2 regions of the Pullulanibacillus sp. KACC 23026 genome follow, and region 1 is predicted to be linked to the other one. Evidence: a T-box and tRNA genes for the amino acid it is inferred to sense, from the RefSeq annotation. Region 1 holds a T-box; the other holds one or more tRNA genes.

Region 1 (10,377 bases):
AAACATGTTTTGGGACCATTTACATATTGATTTTTTGTGGGTTGATCAGAGCGTCAGAGGGAAAGGGTACGGCAGCGAACTATTGAATAAAATGGAGGGATTCGCAAAAGAAAAAGGGTGTAGGTTAATTTATCTAGATACATTTAGTTTTCAAGCACCTGATTTCTATAAAAAAAATGGTTATGAGGTTTTTGGTATTCTTGAGGATCATCCAAAAGGATTTAATCAATATTTTTTACAAAAAAGACTTAGCAAATAGTAGTTAAAGAAACAAGTGCGATACTTGATAAGGTATCGCTGTTTTCTTATTCAGCAAGTGGTTCAGTTTGGATAATAACGGTATATCCCTTTTATTATTCGGTTGAGGCAATAGGTGATTTGAATGTAAATTAGGGTAAAAAAATGATTCAATAAGAAAGCTTTTTTACATCAAATGTCTTAGCGAGCATGCCGACCTCTAGACAATTATGGTGATTTTAGTCAAATTCCTGTGAAATCCCTTTAAAAAACCATATACAGAACCATCGAGTGGCCATAAAAGTTAAAAATAAACTCATCCATGTAAAATACCAGGTCCAATGCACATAAGTAATGAGCTTTGTGTATTTCTCGAAGATCACTTCGCTCACAGTTAGAACCGTGCAAAATGAGCAGTAGTATAGAAACTTTATTATTTTATTATGATCATTTGGATAAAACACATTAAAAATACTACAAATGATTGGGTAAAAAAAATATTCGTAGCTAAAGCTTGACCGATTAACCTCGGGAAAAAAACGGACTGGATAGCTGATCAAGCCAAACTCAATAACGATTAAACCTGTTACCCAGGTAATGGCTTGTTTAAACAAAAAAGCGACAACTGCTAATCGCCACTTATTTTTAGGAATGATAAACACGAATCCAATTGCGATGATCCATAAAATAATTAAAATAAATACTTCGTTTCTCATAGAAGGACCTGCTTGTCACTCTGGAATAGAGAGTGCTTTTTAAAAAACCATTTATATATCAAATTAGTAATGGCGTATAAACCAAAAAAATCTAGCCATGTCCAGTACCAGGCATAGTTTATGTAATTGATTAAATTTGTATTTTTTTCCAAAAGAACATCGAAAATAACTACAACTGAAATCCAGGCAGCTAAATAAATGAGTCGGATAATCAAATTTTTCTTTGGTTCAAAGATCATGTAATAACCACAAACAAAAGGATAAAAAAAGTAGTCAGTTGTTAAGGAGATATCTGTTGCTTTTGGTAATTCCCGTACTGGAAATGAATACAAATGTAAATTAACATGTATCAAAGAATTTAGCCACATTAAGGTTTGACACATAAGAAACGCAAATAGAAATCTCCGTCTACGTTTTTTTGGAACTATTACCACATATGAAAGAAGACTGCTAACCCACATTATAAGCATTATTAAATAATCAACTGACATCATTAAAAATCCTTTCATGAACAACTTAGTTTTAATTTATCCAATTTATCCTATCTATAATCTTGACCTAATTAAGAAAAGTAACAAAAGAAAAGTGGGAAATTAAGTCTGAATGACAATATAAATAGAGGCATCCTAGGAACTAGGACACCATTTTATAGGGTGAAAACATTAGGGTCTACTTGACTCCAGGCATTAGTCTTAATAGACGTAAGCAGCTCCAACAATAATTAAGAGGATGAACAGTACAACAATTAGGGCAAAGCCTGCACCCATTCCGTAGCCACCGCCGCCGTAGCAGCAGCCGCCACCCATTCCACCATATCCAGCCATTTAAGAGCACCACCTTTCACTTTAGATAATTTACTATATGGAAATACGCCATTAAGGATATGGACAAAAGTTTTTTATTAATAAAATAAACTGTTTTACTACATGGATCAAAAGGTTATGGGTACACGAATTTAATGAGCATTAATAACAAGAAAAAATGCTCCTATTTACTCAGGTGTGTCATTAAAAAGCGGTTTCTTAAACCATTTCTTATTTTTATTTAGATATTCTCTCCCTGCCCAGTAATTAGGAGGCTCGTAACCAATTAATGAATAATCGAGTTCATAACCATTGGTTGCCAATTGAATAAGTAACATTTTCTTGAGATCAGATGGATGAATGTCTTTTGTTTTGACAGTGATAACTTGAACTCCATGACGTTGCGGATTTCCCACAACGATCACTTGATTACCTTTTGTATAAACTTCAGTAACGTTTGTTTGAAACACAACAATATATAAGTCAAGGTCCGTTTTATTTTGAAAGGTTGGAAAATCAATTCCTATATTATGTTCGAAATCAAATAAACCCGAAAGTCCAATATCATAGATGGGGAATAAACGATGTTGTGCGAAATAAATCCTACTCGGAATAGAACTCCATCTCCCGCCTCCATAGGTGCTGTGCCACTGTTCTTGATAAACAGGACGCTCATAGGATGGATCCTTTTTAATTGTATTGAAGGGGATTTTTGATCCCGTTTTCAGGACTTCAGAAATAGGAAAGGTAGTTGAAGGGTATTTACCCTCCCATTCTTTTTCCTGTGGAGACTTATGAATAGTAACTGGCTTTGGAGGCTCAAGATCATTTAATCTATTTTCAAGTTCGGCGTATTTTTCATAAATTTCTTTTTCACTCGTTGAATTGTAAGAATGACTCTTAGCGTGAGTTAATGAACCAAAAATAAGATATAAAGTCATAATGCAGGCACCAATTGCAAAAACAACTGTTTTATTCATCAAAATCACCTCTAGTAGTTAATGTCTGAATAAAAAGGTCAAACTATTCCGGCTAACAAGACCAATTGTGGAAATATTGCGAGCTATTGTGCAAGAGGGTCACAATAATTGAATGTAGTCTAGTAGTGGAAGAAGAAATTTCAAAAATTGAAGGAATTGAAACGGTGGATGTAAGAAATTCCCACAGCTTTTTGCTGTATGGGGGCATAAATCACTTTTATCAACAGTACCGAAAAGTGTTTAGATTTTTTGCAAGATGCCTAGATAATGATTTACGAGCCCTTTACATCAAGAAAAGCCATTTGTTGCTTACATATCGAGTGAATAATGATACTATTAAAATAACTCACCGGATAATTTTTAACAGTTCGGTTTCATGGAAGAAGTTTTAACGTATAGAGGGGATGTTAGAAGTGGAAGTTCGACAAATGGCAACGGCCTTCTTAATTCACCAAGACAGAGTGTTGATGATGAAGAAAGCTAAGAGTAAAATCTTTCATTTTGAATTTTGGGGTGGAATTGGAGGCCATATGGAACCGAATGAATTGAATTATCCCATGGAAGCGAGTTACCGAGAAATTGAAGAAGAGACAGGAATTAAAAAAGATGACATTAAAAATTTTAAGCTTAACTACATACTACTTGAAAATAATAGCGGGGAAATACGTCAACAATATGTTTACTTTGGAGAAACAAGGCATATGAATGTTAGGCCTTCTGATGAAGGGGAACTATATTGGATATCTAAGAATGAGTTATCAAGTTTATATACCTCAAAAATGATCGGTTTAACTCTTGAGCACTATTTGACTCATACCAACAACACTCCTAACATTTTGCTTGGAGCCATGATGACTAATAATGAATCTAAACCAGAAATCCAATGGTCAATCATCAATGAGACTTTTGGGTTTTAGCTTTGACTAAAAGGAAGAGACAGAGTCCATTTAAAGGGATTAAGCTTTAGACTAATAAAGTGAAATAGTTTTCTTTTGATAAAATTAAGGCGGAGGAAGTTAAGATGGATACGGTTAAGCAGAATAGTAAGGCTTGGGATAAGAAAGTTGAAGAACAAGCAGTCTATACAAGGGCTGTTTCTACGGAAATGATTGAAAAAAGTAAATTAGGTGATTGGGAGATTACCGTGACGGCAGGAAAACCTGTACCAAGAAGTTGGTTTCCAAAATCACTCGTAGGCCTTAAACTATTATGTCTAGCTTCTGGTGGAGGCCAACAAGGACCGATATTAGCAGCAGCCGGAGCGGATGTAACCGTTACGGATATTTCTAGGAAGCAGTTGGAACAAGATGAATTTGTCGCAGAACGGAACGGTTTGATTTTAAGGACTGTTCAGGGTGATATGTCTGACCTCTCAGATTTTGAGGATGAAGAATTTGATATGATTATAAACCCTGTATCAAATCTTTTTGTAAAAGACGTCCATCCTGTATGGAAAGAAGCATCAAGAGTTTTAAAAAACAAAGGGATTCTTATTTCCGGCTTTACAAACCCACTCCTCTTTATTTTTGATGATGAAGAAGATAGGAAGGGAAATCTAGTGGTTAAAAACTCTATTCCTTCATCATCCTTGGATAATCTCACTGAAAAAGAAAAGGAAGACTATATAAAAGCCAATAAAACAATCGAGTTTGGGCATACGCTAGAAGATCAAATTCAAGGACAAATGGATGCTGGGTTTATACTCAATGGTTTTTATGAAGATGATTTTGGCGGAAGTCGACCATTAGATAAATATATTAAATGTTTCATTGCAACAAGAGCTATAAAGACAAGTATGGATTGATTGAGTGAGACAAAAAATGGAATAGGTGCTTTTATTTTCCAATCGAACAGAATACCCTGAACTGAAATTGTAATGTACAGTTTCTAAGCATTTGGTATTTTTTCATGGATCATATCGATAAACTAAAGGGGGAAAGATCCAGGGATTGTTTTTTAAATTAAATGTGTTAAAATGTTAGAAATATTAATACAAGTGATGATAGGAATCAGTAACTTTTTATCTCCCTGTTCAAGAGAGCTAATGGCGGTGAGAATTAGCACAAAGATAAAAGGTGAATTACCTCCTTGAACTTTCTTTGTGAAAAGTGTTCGGTAGCAAAGAACGGCTTAAAACCGTTACATTATGAAGTGGAAGAGCAATCTTCAATTAGGGTGGTACCGCGTTAACCACGTCCCTATTTAGGGGCGTGGTTTTAATTTTGGCAAAAATGGAGGAATTATAGTGGAGAATTTTATTGAGCAACTATCAAACGAGCAAAAGTTAGAAGTCGAAAGGCAATTGAATACTTACAAAAACGGGTCCCATGAAATGATTCCAGAATTGGAATTGAAAAATAAACTAGCTCGCTCTCTTCTCACAAATAAACCTCTTAGAGTAAAGCTTGGTCTTGATCCTTCTGCTCCCGATATTCATCTTGGTCATACGGTTGTCTTAAACAAACTAAAACAGTTCCAAGAAAACGGTCATATTATTCAATTGATAATCGGTGATTTTACCGGAAGAATTGGTGATCCAACAGATAAGACAGCTACGAGAAGACAATTAACTGACGAGGAGGTCAAGCACAACGCCAAGACTTATTTCGAACAATTCAGCAGGGTTCTTGATATGGATAAAGTTGAACTTCATTATAATTCTGAATGGCTATCCCGGTTGAATTTTGAAGATGTCATTCATCTTTCCTCCAGTATTACGGTTGCTCGGTTGTTGGAGCGAAATGACTTTTCAAATCGGTTCTCTTCGGGTAAACCGATTTCACTTCATGAATTCTTTTACCCGCTTATGCAAGGATACGATTCAGTAGCGCTTAAGACGGATATCGAACTCGGAGGTACTGATCAGCACTTTAATCTATTAATGGGTCGGCATTTACAAGAGCACTTTGGGGAAGAGAAACAAGTCGTGCTATTACTGCCATTAATTGAAGGCTTAGATGGCGTAGATAAAATGTCGAAGTCAAAGAATAATTATATCGGTGTAGACGATCAGCCTAATGACATGTACGGAAAAACAATGTCCATTCCGGATGTCCTCATAACCAAATATTTTGATTTAGTAACCGATCTAACACTAGAAGAAAAAAATAAAATTAAAGAAGGGCTAAAAAATGGAAAGCTCCATCCTCGCGATGCCAAAATGTTTTTAGCAAAGACAATTGTTAGCATTTACCATGGTGTTGAACAATCTGAAGAAGCCGAGACCTATTTTAGAGACGTATTTCAAAAAAAGGCAATACCTGAAACTATTCCCCTTATTAAGTGGAGTGGAACAAAGCAAATGCCTATTAGTGATCTACTTATGGCACTCGATTTAATAGAGTCCAAAACGGCAGCAAGAAAAATGATTCAAAATGGAGGAGTCCGTTTGAATCAAACTAAGGTTAAAGACAATCAATTAATGGTGGGCTTAGAAGAGGGATTAATCATTCAAATAGGGAAACGGAAAATGGTTCGAATCACAATGCAATAAACAACTTAGGGGTAATAATCCTTGTATACTTACATTGTTTGGCTGGTTTATGCTTTTTATTTGCTTTTTGGGTTTGTATTGAATTGCAGTCCCTTGGGCTTAAAACGAGCGATCCGAATCAAGATTTTACCAAGAATTGATAAACAATAAAGGGTGAAAGAATGAGTAGAGTTGGGAAATCAGTTCTTTGGTTAATTGTAGGAATTATAGGACTTGGCTTTTTATTTTTCTGTTTTAGTTTGTGGATAGCTTTTTTCAATGGTGATCAGTTTTTTATAAAAAGAGATTTAAATCATTTAATTCATAATCCCGTTGAAATTCAATCTGTTTCTAAAGACACTTTGACAGTTGATTTTTTCAAAAATTCCTCGAAAGACCCGAACATAAGTGATATTGAAGAAGAATTGGATCATAACAAGAAAGTTAACCACTATAAAGCTAAGGTCAATGGGAAGCCAGTTGACTTATATGTTCATGTGACTGGGTTCTACACTTTCTCTATAACCAAAATATCGGTTGATGGACTACCAAATTTGCCGGATTTCTATATGGATTAGTAATCAAAATGGGATAAACAGTTAACTGAATGTGGGATGCGGGCACTGTACCAGACAAGGGGCATTGTGGAGAGAAGAAAATGCCTTCGAAATATTCATGGATCATTTTTGGGATATTATGTAATATTAGAGTGAATTTATTAAAATAAACAAAGAGATTTTTGCTTTAAAATCTAGTACATATCATTGGACTTACTAAAATAAGAAATTAAAAGCATCATCTCAACTCAAAGAAGTGGAAGGGGAGATATTCCTGTGTCACTGAAAGCAGATCTTATGGCATGGAATGACGGAAACTTGAAAGACATTGATTTAGATGTTCTTCTTGAAGAAATGCTAGACAATATCGGGGCAGTTGATTCAGAATTACGTGATACTCTAATTTATAATGCTTTTGGGAAGCTGATTTTAGATGACTATTTAACAATCAAACAAATGGAATATATTTTAGAAGTTTGTCTAAAGAAAATGTATATGGATATTAGACAAAAAGAGAGCGATTCAGTTTTCACACGTTCTTTTTCATCGTTGGTTGTGGCACTTATCTTAGAAAAAGATAGACAAACTCGTTTCTTAGCTGAAAGTGTGGTTCAACGTATCATTGAAGAAAGTTGTGAGTACATAAAGCTTGAAGAAGATATTCGTGGATACGTTGAGGGAAAGGGATGGGCACATAGTGTGGCTCACGGCTCTGATTTACTAACGGAAGCCGTGAAGCATCCTTTGTTTCGAATCGACTATGTGCCTGACTATCTCAAAGCCATAAAAATGTGTTTACTAAAAGACAGGTTAAGAAATCATCCCTATATTGATGATGAAGATGAAAGACTTATCTTTGTCATAGAAGCCCTTATGGAGAAGGGTGTTACACAAGAAGAAATGAGTTCTTGGCTATTAGAGATTTCGGATTCATTAAAAGAAGTCTTCAAAAAGGAAGGTTTTAGTTTGCCATTTTTTCGGCTAATGACTAATTTCAGTCAGTTTTGCAGGACTTTTTATTTTAGATTACTGTTTAAAGATTGCTGCAAAAGCTTGAGAGACAACGTTGCTCATGTTCTAGAACAATGGCACAACCAATTGTATCAATCAGATGGAGCTTAGGGTAACCTCAATTTATTTGGCTGTTTTCCTAAATTCGTTGCCATTTGTTACGAAAATTATAAATCTTTAGAAATAAGTCATTTTTTATGCTAAGCTAAAAGTAAATTAGGAAAAGTACTCAAATTCATTTATATAAATAACAATAGTTAAGCTGATTTTAGTAGGGGGGAAGCAGTGTTGTTTCGTGACTTACTTCGGGGGCTATTTAAACGTAGTGAAGGCAATTTGGTTGAGCTAATAACTCTTTTTTTGTCGTATATAACAATAAGTCTAATTACAAAAGGCATCCATTTGGGAATAAATAATTGGTATTTAGCATTTTTAATAATTATTCTGTACACAATTATTTATATAATTTGTCTCGTGGTTATATCCTTTTTAGTTGGAGATAGAAATAGAAAAGTAAACAAAGGATACTTCCTACTAGTCTTTTTAGTCATTTCTATTATAAATACATTCATGAATTAGAGGATAGTTACAGAAGAATACTAAAATAATATTTGGAACGAATGATGCGAATGTCCAACTTCGCACGGGGCCGAGAGTTGGCTCGGAATCGTTTGAACTCAAACGGTACACGTTTTTTGCAAGTTAAGGATTTGGAATAATTGAATAAATGAACGAGTTTATACGAATCAAACAATTTTATAAAACAAGGAGTTGTATAAGAATGTGTGGGATTCGAGGCAAAGCTTCAAAGAGATTCAGAAATTCCTAATCATCGGCAACGTTTAATTAAAGCCATTGAATGTGATTTAGTTAGTGATGAAAATATACTGGCCATCTTTTATGGTGGATCTGTTGGAAATAACACGACTGATTTATATTCTGATATTGATCTTCGTATTGTCGTGAAAGATGACGCGTTTGAAAAGTATAGGTTAAATAAAAAACAAAGAGCTCGAAATTGGGGGCCAGTTCTGTTTTATGAGGATTTGCCTTGGGCGACACACAGTATCGCTCATTACGAGAGCTTCATAAAAGTAGACACGTTTTATTATAAACCGAAAGATATTCAACCATCTGTTTGGCTGCAGGACATTAAAATTGTGAGGGATACAAAAAGCCTTGTTATGAATGCCTTAATAAAATCAATGAGTTTGTCCTATAAACCAAGTGTTCAAGAAGTAGAAATTTGGAGAACCAAATTTTTTGCCTATGTTCACGAAGCCTATAGAAGAGTTATGAGAAAAGAAATTTACTATGCTCTGCATTGTCTTGATCAGATACGATTATCAATGGTTACAGCTTGGTATATGGAGGCAGGTCATCAACCTAATACTTTTGGGGATTGGGCAAAATTAGAAGGAAGTAGAAGTAAATTATGGGATTGGCAGCTCGAGCTTCTTGAAGCATGGCATTGCGGAAGAGATCCAATTGAGATCATGAATGTTATAAAGGGGATCCTTCCAGAATTTGAAAGTGTTCATAAAAACTTATGCAGATTAGTTGGATTAGCAGAAGACCGCGAATGGGTTGAGGCTGTATTCAACATGATTTTTTTAGGGTAGCTTCTGGCTGCCTTTTGATCTATATAACGGTCAATTGATGGAGGTCAAAATGAATACGGAAATTATTAAACAAAATAAGAAGAGCTGGAATACAGTTGCTCATCATTTTAATGGGAAAGATGCTTTGCCGAGTTATGGACCTTTTACTCAAACGGAAGAAGAATTAGGTTTATTTGGTGACCTAACAAATAAAAAGGTGCTTGATATAGGATGTGGGAGCGGGCATTCATTACGCTACATGGCTGAGAAAGGGGCCGGTGAATTGTGGGGACTGGACTTATCCGACACACAAATAGAGGCGGCGAGAGAAACGTTAAAAGGTCTGGAGCCTCGATTATTTTGTTCACCCATGGAAGTGGAGAATGGATTGCCTGAATTCTATTTTGACTATGTCTATTCCATTTACGCGATTGGATGGTCCACGGATTTAGCCACAACTTTTAAACTAGTTTATTCTTATTTAAAGCAAGGCGGCTGTTTTATATTTAGCTGGGATCATCCACTATACGCTCACCTTAAAAGTGAAAATGGGCAGCTCTATCTTAATGGGTCTTATCAGGATGAAGGCGTGATAACTTATCCAAATTTTAAAGGGGAAGACGCCCCGATGGCTATCCCAACAAGAAAATTAAGTACCTATATTAATGAATTGATCAAAGTAGGCTTTACAATAGAAGCGGTCATAGAAAGTGAAGTATCAGCCAATTATGATCCGATAAAGGAAGAGGTGTCAGATCGTTATTATTCTTTGTATAAGGCTAGGAAATTTCCGACTACTATGATCATCAAAGCTGTTAAAAAATGAAAATCGGTTTGGTGATACTTTCTGGTTGGGACATCCAATTTTACACAGATTATGGATGAAACCCTAATTTCAGGTCAAAGAATGCTCAACCCTCTCATGATCGAAGCATGTCTAAAAGAGTTTGGTTCATTGAAGCCTCCATCCCACGAAAAGGGCTCCGCTCACGCCATGATT
Region 2 (10,377 bases), 2.2 Mb from region 1:
CTTGCAAATAGGGAAAAAGTGTAAAGGATTTTTTGGAAATCTTTCTCTTATCTATAAATATTAATGGCCATGCCACTTGGAAAAAGCTTTTTTTGGAATACACGCCGGAAAAGACTCTTATGCGGACGCGCTGCACGAAGTCCCATTCCTTTAACCGGGCAGCGTTTCAAACGCAAATCTGTACAGCTTTTTCAATAGTACAAAAAAAGAACCGAGGAATAGACCCTTGGTTCTTTAAAGAAAGCTTCCTTATAACAGCTTTTCACCGAATAGCGAGGCTGTCAAATCGACAGCTAATGTCCCCGTTTTGTTCTTGTCATCAAGGATTGGATTCACTTCCACAAATTCTGCTGATGTGATCACATTTGCTTGAGCAAACATTTCTAGAGCGAGATGGCTTTCTCGATAAGTCACACCGCCAATCACAGGTGTTCCGACACCAGGAGCTTCAGAGGGATCAAGACTATCTAAATCAAAGCTTAGATGAATGCCATCGGTCCTATCCTTCAGATAATCCACCGTCTCTTTTATGACTGCTGTCATTCCTATTTTATCAATTTCGTGCATGGTATAAACCTTAATGTTCGTTCTCTTAATAAGCTCGCGCTCGCCTTCGTCAATGGAACGCGCACCAATGATGACGATGTTCTCGGGCTTTACTTTTGGGGCATAACCTCCAATGTTAATCAAGGACGAATCGCCAAGCCCCATGCTCGCAGCTAACGGCATTCCATGAATGTTCCCGCTTGGGGATGTCTCAGCCGTATTAAGATCAACATGAGCATCATACCAGATAACTCCCAAATTCTGATATGACTTTGAAACACCGGCTAGTGTTCCAATAGCAATACTGTGGTCGCCGCCTAAAACTAACGGAAAACGACCTTTGTTAACTTCTCCTTCAACAATTTGTGCTAATTGTTGATTCGCCTCTGAAACCGCTTTTAAATTTTTTAACCCTTTAATACTAGAGGACTTTTCTGGCCGTCCAATCGTCACATCTCCGCAATCCTCAATTTCATAACCCAACGATTCTAACCGCTGTATTAATCCGGCATAGCGCATGGCGCTTGGGCCCATATCTACACCACGTCTTGATTGCCCCAAATCCATTGGGACTCCAATCACTGAAATGTGTCTATTCATAGCCAACCTCCTATTTTTAGCCGTTTAACTGCAGCTTATTGCTAAGTGAGGCATCTAATATCTATTCTACATGTAATAAATTGGCTTTGGAACCCTGTTTCCCAACTGAATTAAAACACACTCCAAAAAAATTAAATTCGTGTGTATACTTTCTTTTTTAAAAGGACATTCTAAGTTATGAAAGGGCGCAAGTGAAAGACACTCGGATCTTAGGGAGATGGTTCCGTTGGAAAAGCGTACTTGTAAAAGTCACTTTGACCATTAAAACCAATAATCTCTTTTAAGAAAGAAGGGTCTCCAAAAGACACTTACCGAACGTCCTCAGAAGCTTAACCCTTTCATGGGGTTCTATCCTAGCGATAGAACCCTTTTTATTTTGGTTTTTTCTAATCAGGAAAAGCCAATTGTTTCACAAAAATCACTACACCCATTTTATTAATCCAAAGGACAAAAGACCCATATACCCCTTGTCAAACCGTTCAAACCTTTTACGATAAAATAAAATCAGCTAATTAAAGACGTCAACCATGGGCTAAATAAACAAGAAAAATATAATCATACACTTCAAGATTTTTTATTAAATACTACTCAGACTAGTAAATAATAAATCAGATGAATTCTTTTCACTTGAATTACAGTTTATGCTGAAAGGTTTATTTTTACAATTTCCTAATGTAAAATAGTTCATAACCAAACAGTTCACACATGAACTATTTGCTTAGGAGTGATTTATATGGACTTAGATTTTAAAGACCCGAAAGTTAGACAAGTACAGGAGGTTTATCAATCATTCTGGGCTATTAACAAGACAACAGCTAAATTCACGAAAAAGAATGCTGAAAATTTTGGGCTGACATTACAACAATTATCTATACTTAATACTTTATTTACATTTCCAGAATTAACGCAACAAGAGTTGGTTGAAAGGCTTATTTCATCAAAAAGTACGATTAGCGTTGGAGTTGATAAATTAGTTAATATGGGTTTAGTGGAAAGAAAATTTTCTGAAGATGACAGAAGGGAAGTAAAGTTAAAGCTAACAGCCAAAGGCGAAGAAGTATCAAAGAAATCAAGTAAGAATTCCATATCTTATAAAGCGATGCTTTCTGCATTAGAAAATATGGCTGATGAAGATATTAAATCATTACTTCGCATTCAAAAAGAACTATTAAATAACCTAATCGAAAGCGGTTATTAAAACAACCAGTTACAGTTATTAGTCAATTAACGGCATGCGTTGAAGCTGATCTTTAGAATATAAAACCACACTTAAAAATTAAGAAGTTCCATCAAATCGTATGCTAAAGCAGCAGACCAAATCGCAGCCCAGACGATTTGGTCTCTTATTTCCCTCTATTATCCAGCAAAATCGCAACCTAAAAAACATCTTGACCCTTTTATTATTAGGTGTCCTTTTTGAATTACCTGAAATAAGCGGAGTTTTTCCGGTTAAGCAGGGAAAAATGACTTCGATCCACGCTTCCTGGAGTCAATAGGCGGAATATCTCCGTCTATTTAAGCCATTTTCTGCGCTATTTCGAAAATAAGAGAAATATCTCCGCTTATTTATCAAACCCGCTTTAGCGTCTAATGAACTTATACAAGAAAAACCTATTAAAGACAAAAGCTTGGGAATAACCCCAAGCTTTTTCCATGGTTGCGGACATTGTGTCCTTATTCTAGCCTAGGGACACAAAACGAACCAGGCAATAGCTTAATTAACAGATCTGATACCCGCCACATCCCGGAAAAGCTAAAACTTCATTGATATCAAGAAACCAGATGTCCAGCACGGTGGAGAGTCAGATATTGGATCCTTAAATTTATTCACCACACGTTGATTGACAGTTCCAAAAAAGCAAAAAAACTTTAAACAGTGTTTAAAGTTACAATTGGTGGAGCCTAGCGGGATCGAACCGCTGACCTCCTGCGTGCAAAGCAGGCGCTCTCCCAGCTGAGCTAAGGCCCCATATACTATTTATTTGTTTAAATGGTGGAGGGAGAAGGATTCGAACCTTCGAACCCGTCGGGAACGGATTTACAGTCCGTCGCGTTTGGCCGCTTCGCTATCCCTCCATATTATGATGGTGGAGGATGACGGGATCGAACCGCCGACCCCCTGCTTGTAAGGCAGGTGCTCTCCCAGCTGAGCTAATCCTCCAAATGGTGACCCCTACGGGATTCGAACCCGTGTTACCGCCGTGAAAGGGCGGTGTCTTAACCGCTTGACCAAGGGGCCGCTATTAAACCGACGCTTTTTATTATATTTTATTATCACAAAAAAGTAAAGCCTTTTTAGATAAAAATTAATTCTTCCGTAACTTCATAGTAAAAACAAACAACAGCTTAAAGGCCTCATAAACTTATCTTTCTTTATCCCGTATTCTTTTGTGCGAAATCCCATTATTTAAATGAAGAGTTAGCTCATCTTTTCATAAACTATAAAATCAAGGTGCCTAAAATACGGGCACCTAAATTGTCATTAGCTATTTGGAAACACTTCTTTTTCTTCAGCCATTCGATCCATTCGATGTTTTATCAAACCAGAAAACTTATTCTGAGGTTTCATTAGTTGATAAGCCATTGCCCCAATTCCTATAGAGGCTACAATTGGCACCCAGGCTTTTGACATTACTATCTTCCCCCATTCTCGAATTAATCAGTACTTTTTTAGATTATCCTAAGGGAAGAAAAAAATAGCTTGAATAGGTTTCCATTTAAGATGATATTTTTCAGAAAAACTAATATATGCTTATGCCACTCTAAATTTGGACGTTGCCTGTTACAGTAAACTTTTCCTATTAAGATGTATTTTAGTATTTTTATGAGATCCAGACATGCAAAAACCGGGGCTTCGCATAAGCGAAAAACCCCGGTATTATAAGCTATTTAATGGAGCTTCCAACAGGATTTGAACCTGCGACCTCTTCCTTACCATGGAAGCGCTCTACCTGCTGAGCTATGGAAGCAGTGGCTCCGCAGGTAGGACTCGAACCTACGACCGATCGGTTAACAGCCGATTGCTCTACCACTGAGCTACTGCGGAATAATTTGGTTAAACTATGGATTATTCTTTGTTATTGATGTGGTACCTGTCCCTTCCTCTTCTAGTTTAATCTTAGAAGCAGCATATGCGTCGGGACAACTCGCAGCTTATCCAAAGGAGCTATGCTCGTCACTGAGCTACTGCGGAATAATTTGGTTAAAATATGGATTATTCTTTGTTATTGATGTGGTACCTGTCCCTTCCTCTTCTAGTTTGATCTTAGAAGCATATGCGTCGGGACAACTCGCAGCTTATTCAAAGGAGCTATGCTCGTCACTGAGCTACTGCGGAATAATTTGGTTAAAAGAAAAACAAATTATCTGACATAAATAATTATAGCACAGAAACAACACGGTTGTACATAAAATTTAAAAATATTTTGCCCGGCGGCGTTCTACTCTTGCAGGGGGAAGCCCCCAACTACCATCGACGCTGAAGAGCTTAACGGCCGTGTTCGGGATGGGAACGGGTGTGACCTCTTCGCCATAACCACCGGACAAAGTATTCAATTGAAGGATCATACCTTCAAAACTAGATAGGAAGTCAAACAAACAATAATTTAAGGTTAAGCCCTCGATCGATTAGTATCCGTCAGCTCCATGCGTTGCCGCACTTCCACCTCGGACCTATCTACCTCATCATCTCTAAGGGATCTTACTGACTTAAAGTCATGGGAAATCTCATCTTGAGGGGGGCTTCATGCTTAGATGCTTTCAGCACTTATCCCGTCCACACATAGCTACCCAGCGGTGCTCCTGGCGGAACAACTGGGACACCAGCGGTGTGTCCATCCCGGTCCTCTCGTACTAAGGACAGCTCCTCTCAAATTTCCAACGCCCGCGACGGATAGGGACCGAACTGTCTCACGACGTTCTGAACCCAGCTCGCGTACCGCTTTAATGGGCGAACAGCCCAACCCTTGGGACCCACTTCAGCCCCAGGATGCGATGAGCCGACATCGAGGTGCCAAACCTCCCCGTCGATGTGGACTCTTGGGGGAGATAAGCCTGTTATCCCCAGGGTAGCTTTTATCCGTTGAGCGATGGCCCTTCCATGCGGCGCCACCGGATCACTAAGCCCGACTTTCGTCCCTGCTCGACTTGTAGGTCTCGCAGTCAAGCTCCCTTGTGCCTTTACACTCTGCGAATGATTTCCAACCATTCTGAGGGAACCTTTGGGCGCCTCCGTTACTCTTTAGGAGGCGACCGCCCCAGTCAAACTGCCCACCTGACACTGTCTCCGAACCGGATTACGGTCCCGGGTTAGAATGTCCATACCGAAAGGGTAGTATTCCACCGACGCCTCCACCGAACCTGGCGGTCCGGCTTCAAAGGCTCCTACCTATCCTATACAATCGATACAGACATCCAATATCAAGCTGCAGTAAAGCTCCATGGGGTCTTTCCGTCCTGTCGCGGGTAACCTGCATCTTCACAGGTACTATAATTTCACCGGGTCTCTCGTTGAGACAGTATCCAAGTCGTTGCACCTTTCGTGCGGGTCGGAACTTACCCGACAAGGAATTTCGCTACCTTAGGACCGTTATAGTTACGGCCGCCGTTTACTGGGGCTTCAATTCAGAGCTTCTCCTAAAAGGATAACCCCTCCTCTTAACCTTCCAGCACCGGGCAGGTGTCAGCCCCTATACATCACCTTTCGGTTTAGCAGAGACCTGTGTTTTTGCTAAACAGTCGCTTGGATCTTTTCACTGCGGCTCAGCAGGGCTATTCACCCCGCCAAGCACCCCTTCTCCCGAAGTTACGGGGTCATTTTGCCGAGTTCCTTAACGAGAGTTCTCCCGAGCGTCTTAGGATTCTCTCCTCGCCTACCTGTGTCGGTTTGGGGTACGGGCACCTTGAGACTCGCTAGAGGCTTTTCTTGGCAGTGTAAGCACGGGCACTTCGGTACTAAAATTCCCTCCCCATCACAGCTCAGCCTTATGAAGGCGGGATTTGCCTCACCTTCAGCCTTACTGCTTGGACGCGCATATCCATCAGCGCGCTTGCCTTGCCTTCCTGCGTCCCCCCATTGCTCAAACGTCTCCTGGTGGTACAGGAATATCAACCTGTTGTCCATCGCCTACGCCTTCCGGCCTCGGCTTAGGTCCCGACTAACCCTGAGCGGACGAACCTTCCTCAGGAACCCTTAGGCTTTCGACGGAGGGGATTCTCACCCCTCTTTTCGTTACTCATACCGGCATTCTCACTTCTAAGCGCTCCAGTAAACCTTCCAGTTTACCTTCTCTGCCCTTAGAACGCTCCCCTACCATCCCATTGGGATCCATAGCTTCGGTGATACGTTTAGCCCCGTTACATTTTCGGCGCAGCGCCACTCGACCAGTGAGCTATTACGCACTCTTTAAATGGTGGCTGCTTCTAAGCCAACATCCTGGTTGTCTGGGCAACGCCACATCCTTTGCCACTTAACGTATACTTGGGGACCTTAGCTGATGGTCTGGGCTGTTTCCCTCTCGACGACGGATCTTATCACTCGCCGTCTGACTCCCGAGGATGAGTCCTTGGCATTCGGAGTTTGACTGAACTCGGTAACCCTGTGGGGGCCCCTCACTCAATCAGTGCTCTACCTCCAAGTCTCTTCCCTCGAGGCTAGCCCTAAAGCTATTTCGGGGAGAACCAGCTATCTCCGAGTTCGATTGGCATTTCACCCCTACCCACACCTCATCCCCGCACTTTTCAACGTGCGTGGGTTCGGGCCTCCATTCAGTGTTACCTGAACTTCACCCTGGACATGGGTAGATCACACGGTTTCGGGTCTACAACCTTAAACTATCGCCCTATTCAGACTCGCTTTCGCTCTGGCTCCGTCTCTTCAACTTAACCTTGCTTAAGATCGTAACTCGCCGGTCCATTCTACAAAAGGTACGCCGTCATCCATAAAAGGACTTCGACTACTTGTAAGCACACGGTTTCAGGATCTCTTTCACTCCCCTTCCGGGGTGCTTTTCACCTTTCCCTCACGGTACTGGTTCACTATCGGTCACTAGGGAGTATTTAGCCTTGGGAGATGGTCCTCCCGGATTCCGACGGGGTTTCACGTGTCCCGCCGTACTCAGGATCCACTCAGGTTGGGGGTCTGTTTCGACTACAGGGCTGTTACCTTCTCTGGCCGGCCTTTCCAAACCGGTTCGTCTACAGCTCCCCTTCCGGGATGAGTGTCCTACAACCCCAAGAGGCAAGCCTCTTGGTTTGGGCTGTTCCCGTTTCGCTCGCCACTACTAAGGGAATCGCATTTGCTTTCTCTTCCTCTGGGTACTTAGATGTTTCAGTTCCCCAGGTCTGCCTTCCATACCCTATGTATTCAGGTAAGGATACTGCCCGTTCAGGGCAGTGGGTTTCCCCATTCGGAAATCTCCGGATCAAAGCCTACTTACAGCTCCCCGAAGCATATCGGTGTTCGTTCCGTCCTTCATCGGCTCCTAGTGCCAAGGCATCCACCGTGCGCTCTTATTCGCTTAACCTTGTTATAATTAATGTCTTGTTTGCACTTCATTATCCAGTTTTCAAGGGACGATTTCGAGTGTTCACACACTCAAAACCAAACAAATAACCAAAAGCACCTAACGCTAAGAATCGTTTCCTTAGAAAGGAGGTGATCCAGCCGCACCTTCCGATACGGCTACCTTGTTACGACTTCACCCCAATCATCTGTCCCACCTTCGGCGGCTGGTTCCTTACGGTTACCTCACCGACTTCGGGTGTTACAAACTCTCGTGGTGTGACGGGCGGTGTGTACAAGGCCCGGGAACGTATTCACCGCGGCATGCTGATCCGCGATTACTAGCAATTCCGGCTTCATGCAGGCGAGTTGCAGCCTGCAATCCGAACTGAGAGTGGCTTTATGGGATTCGCTCGACCTCGCGGTTTCGCTGCCCTTTGTACCACCCATTGTAGCACGTGTGTAGCCCAGGTCATAAGGGGCATGATGATTTGACGTCATCCCCACCTTCCTCCGGTTTGTCACCGGCAGTCACCTTAGAGTGCCCAACTGAATGCTGGCAACTAAGATCAAGGGTTGCGCTCGTTGCGGGACTTAACCCAACATCTCACGACACGAGCTGACGACAACCATGCACCACCTGTCACTCTGTCCCCCGAAGGGGAAAGCCCTATCTCTAGGGTGGTCAGAGGATGTCAAGACCTGGTAAGGTTCTTCGCGTTGCTTCGAATTAAACCACATGCTCCACTGCTTGTGCGGGCCCCCGTCAATTCCTTTGAGTTTCAGCCTTGCGGCCGTACTCCCCAGGCGGAGTGCTTAATGTGTTAACGTCAGCACTGAAGGGTGGCCCCTCCAACACCTAGCACTCATCGTTTACGGCGTGGACTACCAGGGTATCTAATCCTGTTTGCTCCCCACGCTTTCGCGCCTCAGCGTCAGTTACAGACCAGAGAGCCGCTTTCGCCACTGGTGTTCCTCCACATATCTACGCATTTCACCGCTACACGTGGAATTCCACTCTCCTCTTCTGCACTCAAGCTCCCCAGTTTCCAATGACCCTCCACGGTTGAGCCGTGGGCTTTCACATCAGACTTAAGAAGCCGCCTGCGCGCGCTTTACGCCCAATAATTCCGGACAACGCTTGCCCCCTACGTATTACCGCGGCTGCTGGCACGTAGTTAGCCGGGGCTTTCTGGTCAGATACCGTCAAGGCGATAGCATTTCCTCTATCACTTGTTCTTCTCTGACAACAGAGCTTTACGATCCGAAGACCTTCATCGCTCACGCGGCGTTGCTCGGTCAGACTTTCGTCCATTGCCGAAGATTCCCTACTGCTGCCTCCCGTAGGAGTCTGGGCCGTGTCTCAGTCCCAGTGTGGCCGATCACCCTCTCAGGTCGGCTACGCATCGTCGCCTTGGTAGGCTATTACCCCACCAACTAGCTAATGCGCCGCGGGCCCATCTGTAAGTGATGGCAGAACCATCTTTTACATTGACACCATGCAGTGTCAACGATTATCCGGTATTAGCTCCGGTTTCCCGAAGTTATCCCAGTCTTACAGGCAGGTTGCCCACGTGTTACTCACCCGTCCGCCGCTCGATCCACAACCATCACCCCGAAGGGATCTGGAAGTTTCACGCGCTCGACTTGCATGTATTAGGCACGCCGCCAGCGTTCGTCCTGAGCCAGGATCAAACTCTCAAAAAAGTGCAGTTAAAGCACTGCTGGCTTTTGCTGGGGACAGATCTCTTCTAAAAAGAGGTCTGTTCTCCTTAAAAAATATGTTCGTTTGATTCCTAGCGTTAAACTCAAAGTATGACTTTGACTGGCGCTTTTGGTTTTTGTTTAGTTTTCAATGTGCGAACTCGTCATCCTCTTAAACGTTTGCTCTCAGAGGCGACTTTTATATAATACCACGCTTCAGAATTTAAGTCAACATCTTTTTTTTAAGATGTTTTATTCGTTTCTTTTTCAAAAAAACGATGCTCTGTAAGCGGCGTTTATTAATTTATCATGTTTTGACCTCACTTGTCAACGATTAAATTAAACTTATTCATTTTCAATGATTCAACCGTGCATCTCCAGAGCTAAGTACAGCTACACAAATGGTTTAAGAAGTAAGCACGAAGCTCTATCGAAGCAGCAGGGGCACGATGAATTCCAATCGGTAGGCGGGTTTGATCGACGTTATTAGCTTAGTTGATCACCAACCTATAAAAAAGGAATCTGGATTCTGCGCAAGCACCGGATGCCCCCTCTTCAGAAATAGTCCACAATCAAATTGTTCGCCTTTTGCCAAAGCAAGTTCACAATGTCTCAGGCTTTAGTTATCCAATTTAGGAGAGAGACCCATTCTTCAACATTTAAATTTATATATAATTACTCTTGTTTCTCAGGTATTTCATACATTCTTCAGGAGAAGCGAAGCGTTTAAGAATTTTAAAGATAACTTGATAGCGTTCTTCCATTGCATGGCGAACAACGTGACTTAGTCGAGAATCTTCTATATCAAGCAATAATTCTTCAAGCTCTCTTTTAAGGAGATATTCAATTTCTCGTACTTCTTTCTCTTGAAACAGCGCTCCGAACATAACGTCACCTCGTTTTCTAGGGGTATACCCGTGTTAGCCATATTATCTTTTCCCTTTTTTTTACACTTTTATTCGTCTAGAAATTAGTACAAGGCTGCATAACCTGTCCAAAGATAAAATAAACTGTTACAAATAATT

Evidence for each region. The T-box of region 1 lies ahead of tyrS (tyrosine--tRNA ligase). A T-box ahead of a tRNA ligase gene usually reads a tRNA of that ligase, here a tRNA-Tyr.
Region 2: it has a tRNA-Tyr gene. The T-box ahead of tyrS (tyrosine--tRNA ligase) is inferred to sense a tRNA for this amino acid. The anticodon was not compared.

What each region holds. Positions count from the first base shown of each region.
Region 1 covers NZ_CP119107.1:1,971,633-1,982,009, forward strand. The annotation lists gene PU629_RS09290 (GNAT family N-acetyltransferase) at 1-259, shown strand, start outside; gene PU629_RS09295 (CBO0543 family protein) at 477-953, opposite strand; gene PU629_RS22570 (CBO0543 family protein) at 950-1,462, opposite strand; gene PU629_RS09300 (YjcZ family sporulation protein) at 1,646-1,777, opposite strand; gene PU629_RS09305 (hypothetical protein) at 1,945-2,736, opposite strand; gene PU629_RS09310 (NUDIX domain-containing protein) at 3,141-3,653, shown strand; gene PU629_RS09315 (class I SAM-dependent methyltransferase) at 3,758-4,540, shown strand; T-box leader at 4,727-4,939, shown strand; gene tyrS (tyrosine--tRNA ligase) at 4,982-6,229, shown strand; gene PU629_RS09325 (hypothetical protein) at 6,391-6,786, shown strand; gene PU629_RS09330 (DUF2785 domain-containing protein) at 7,042-7,887, shown strand; gene PU629_RS09335 (hypothetical protein) at 8,562-9,398, shown strand; gene PU629_RS09340 (class I SAM-dependent methyltransferase) at 9,448-10,203, shown strand.
Region 2 covers NZ_CP119107.1:4,620,784-4,631,160, forward strand. The annotation lists gene rocF (arginase) at 250-1,146, opposite strand; gene PU629_RS21435 (MarR family winged helix-turn-helix transcriptional regulator) at 1,880-2,344, shown strand; tRNA gene PU629_RS21440 (tRNA-Ala) at 3,040-3,115, opposite strand; tRNA gene PU629_RS21445 (tRNA-Tyr) at 3,138-3,222, opposite strand; tRNA gene PU629_RS21450 (tRNA-Val) at 3,232-3,307, opposite strand; tRNA gene PU629_RS21455 (tRNA-Glu) at 3,311-3,385, opposite strand; gene PU629_RS21460 (hypothetical protein) at 3,629-3,778, opposite strand; tRNA gene PU629_RS21465 (tRNA-Thr) at 4,040-4,115, opposite strand; tRNA gene PU629_RS21470 (tRNA-Asn) at 4,118-4,192, opposite strand; rRNA gene rrf (5S ribosomal RNA) at 4,574-4,689, opposite strand; rRNA gene PU629_RS21480 (23S ribosomal RNA) at 4,754-7,670, opposite strand; rRNA gene PU629_RS21485 (16S ribosomal RNA) at 7,795-9,355, opposite strand; gene PU629_RS21490 (hypothetical protein) at 10,018-10,239, opposite strand.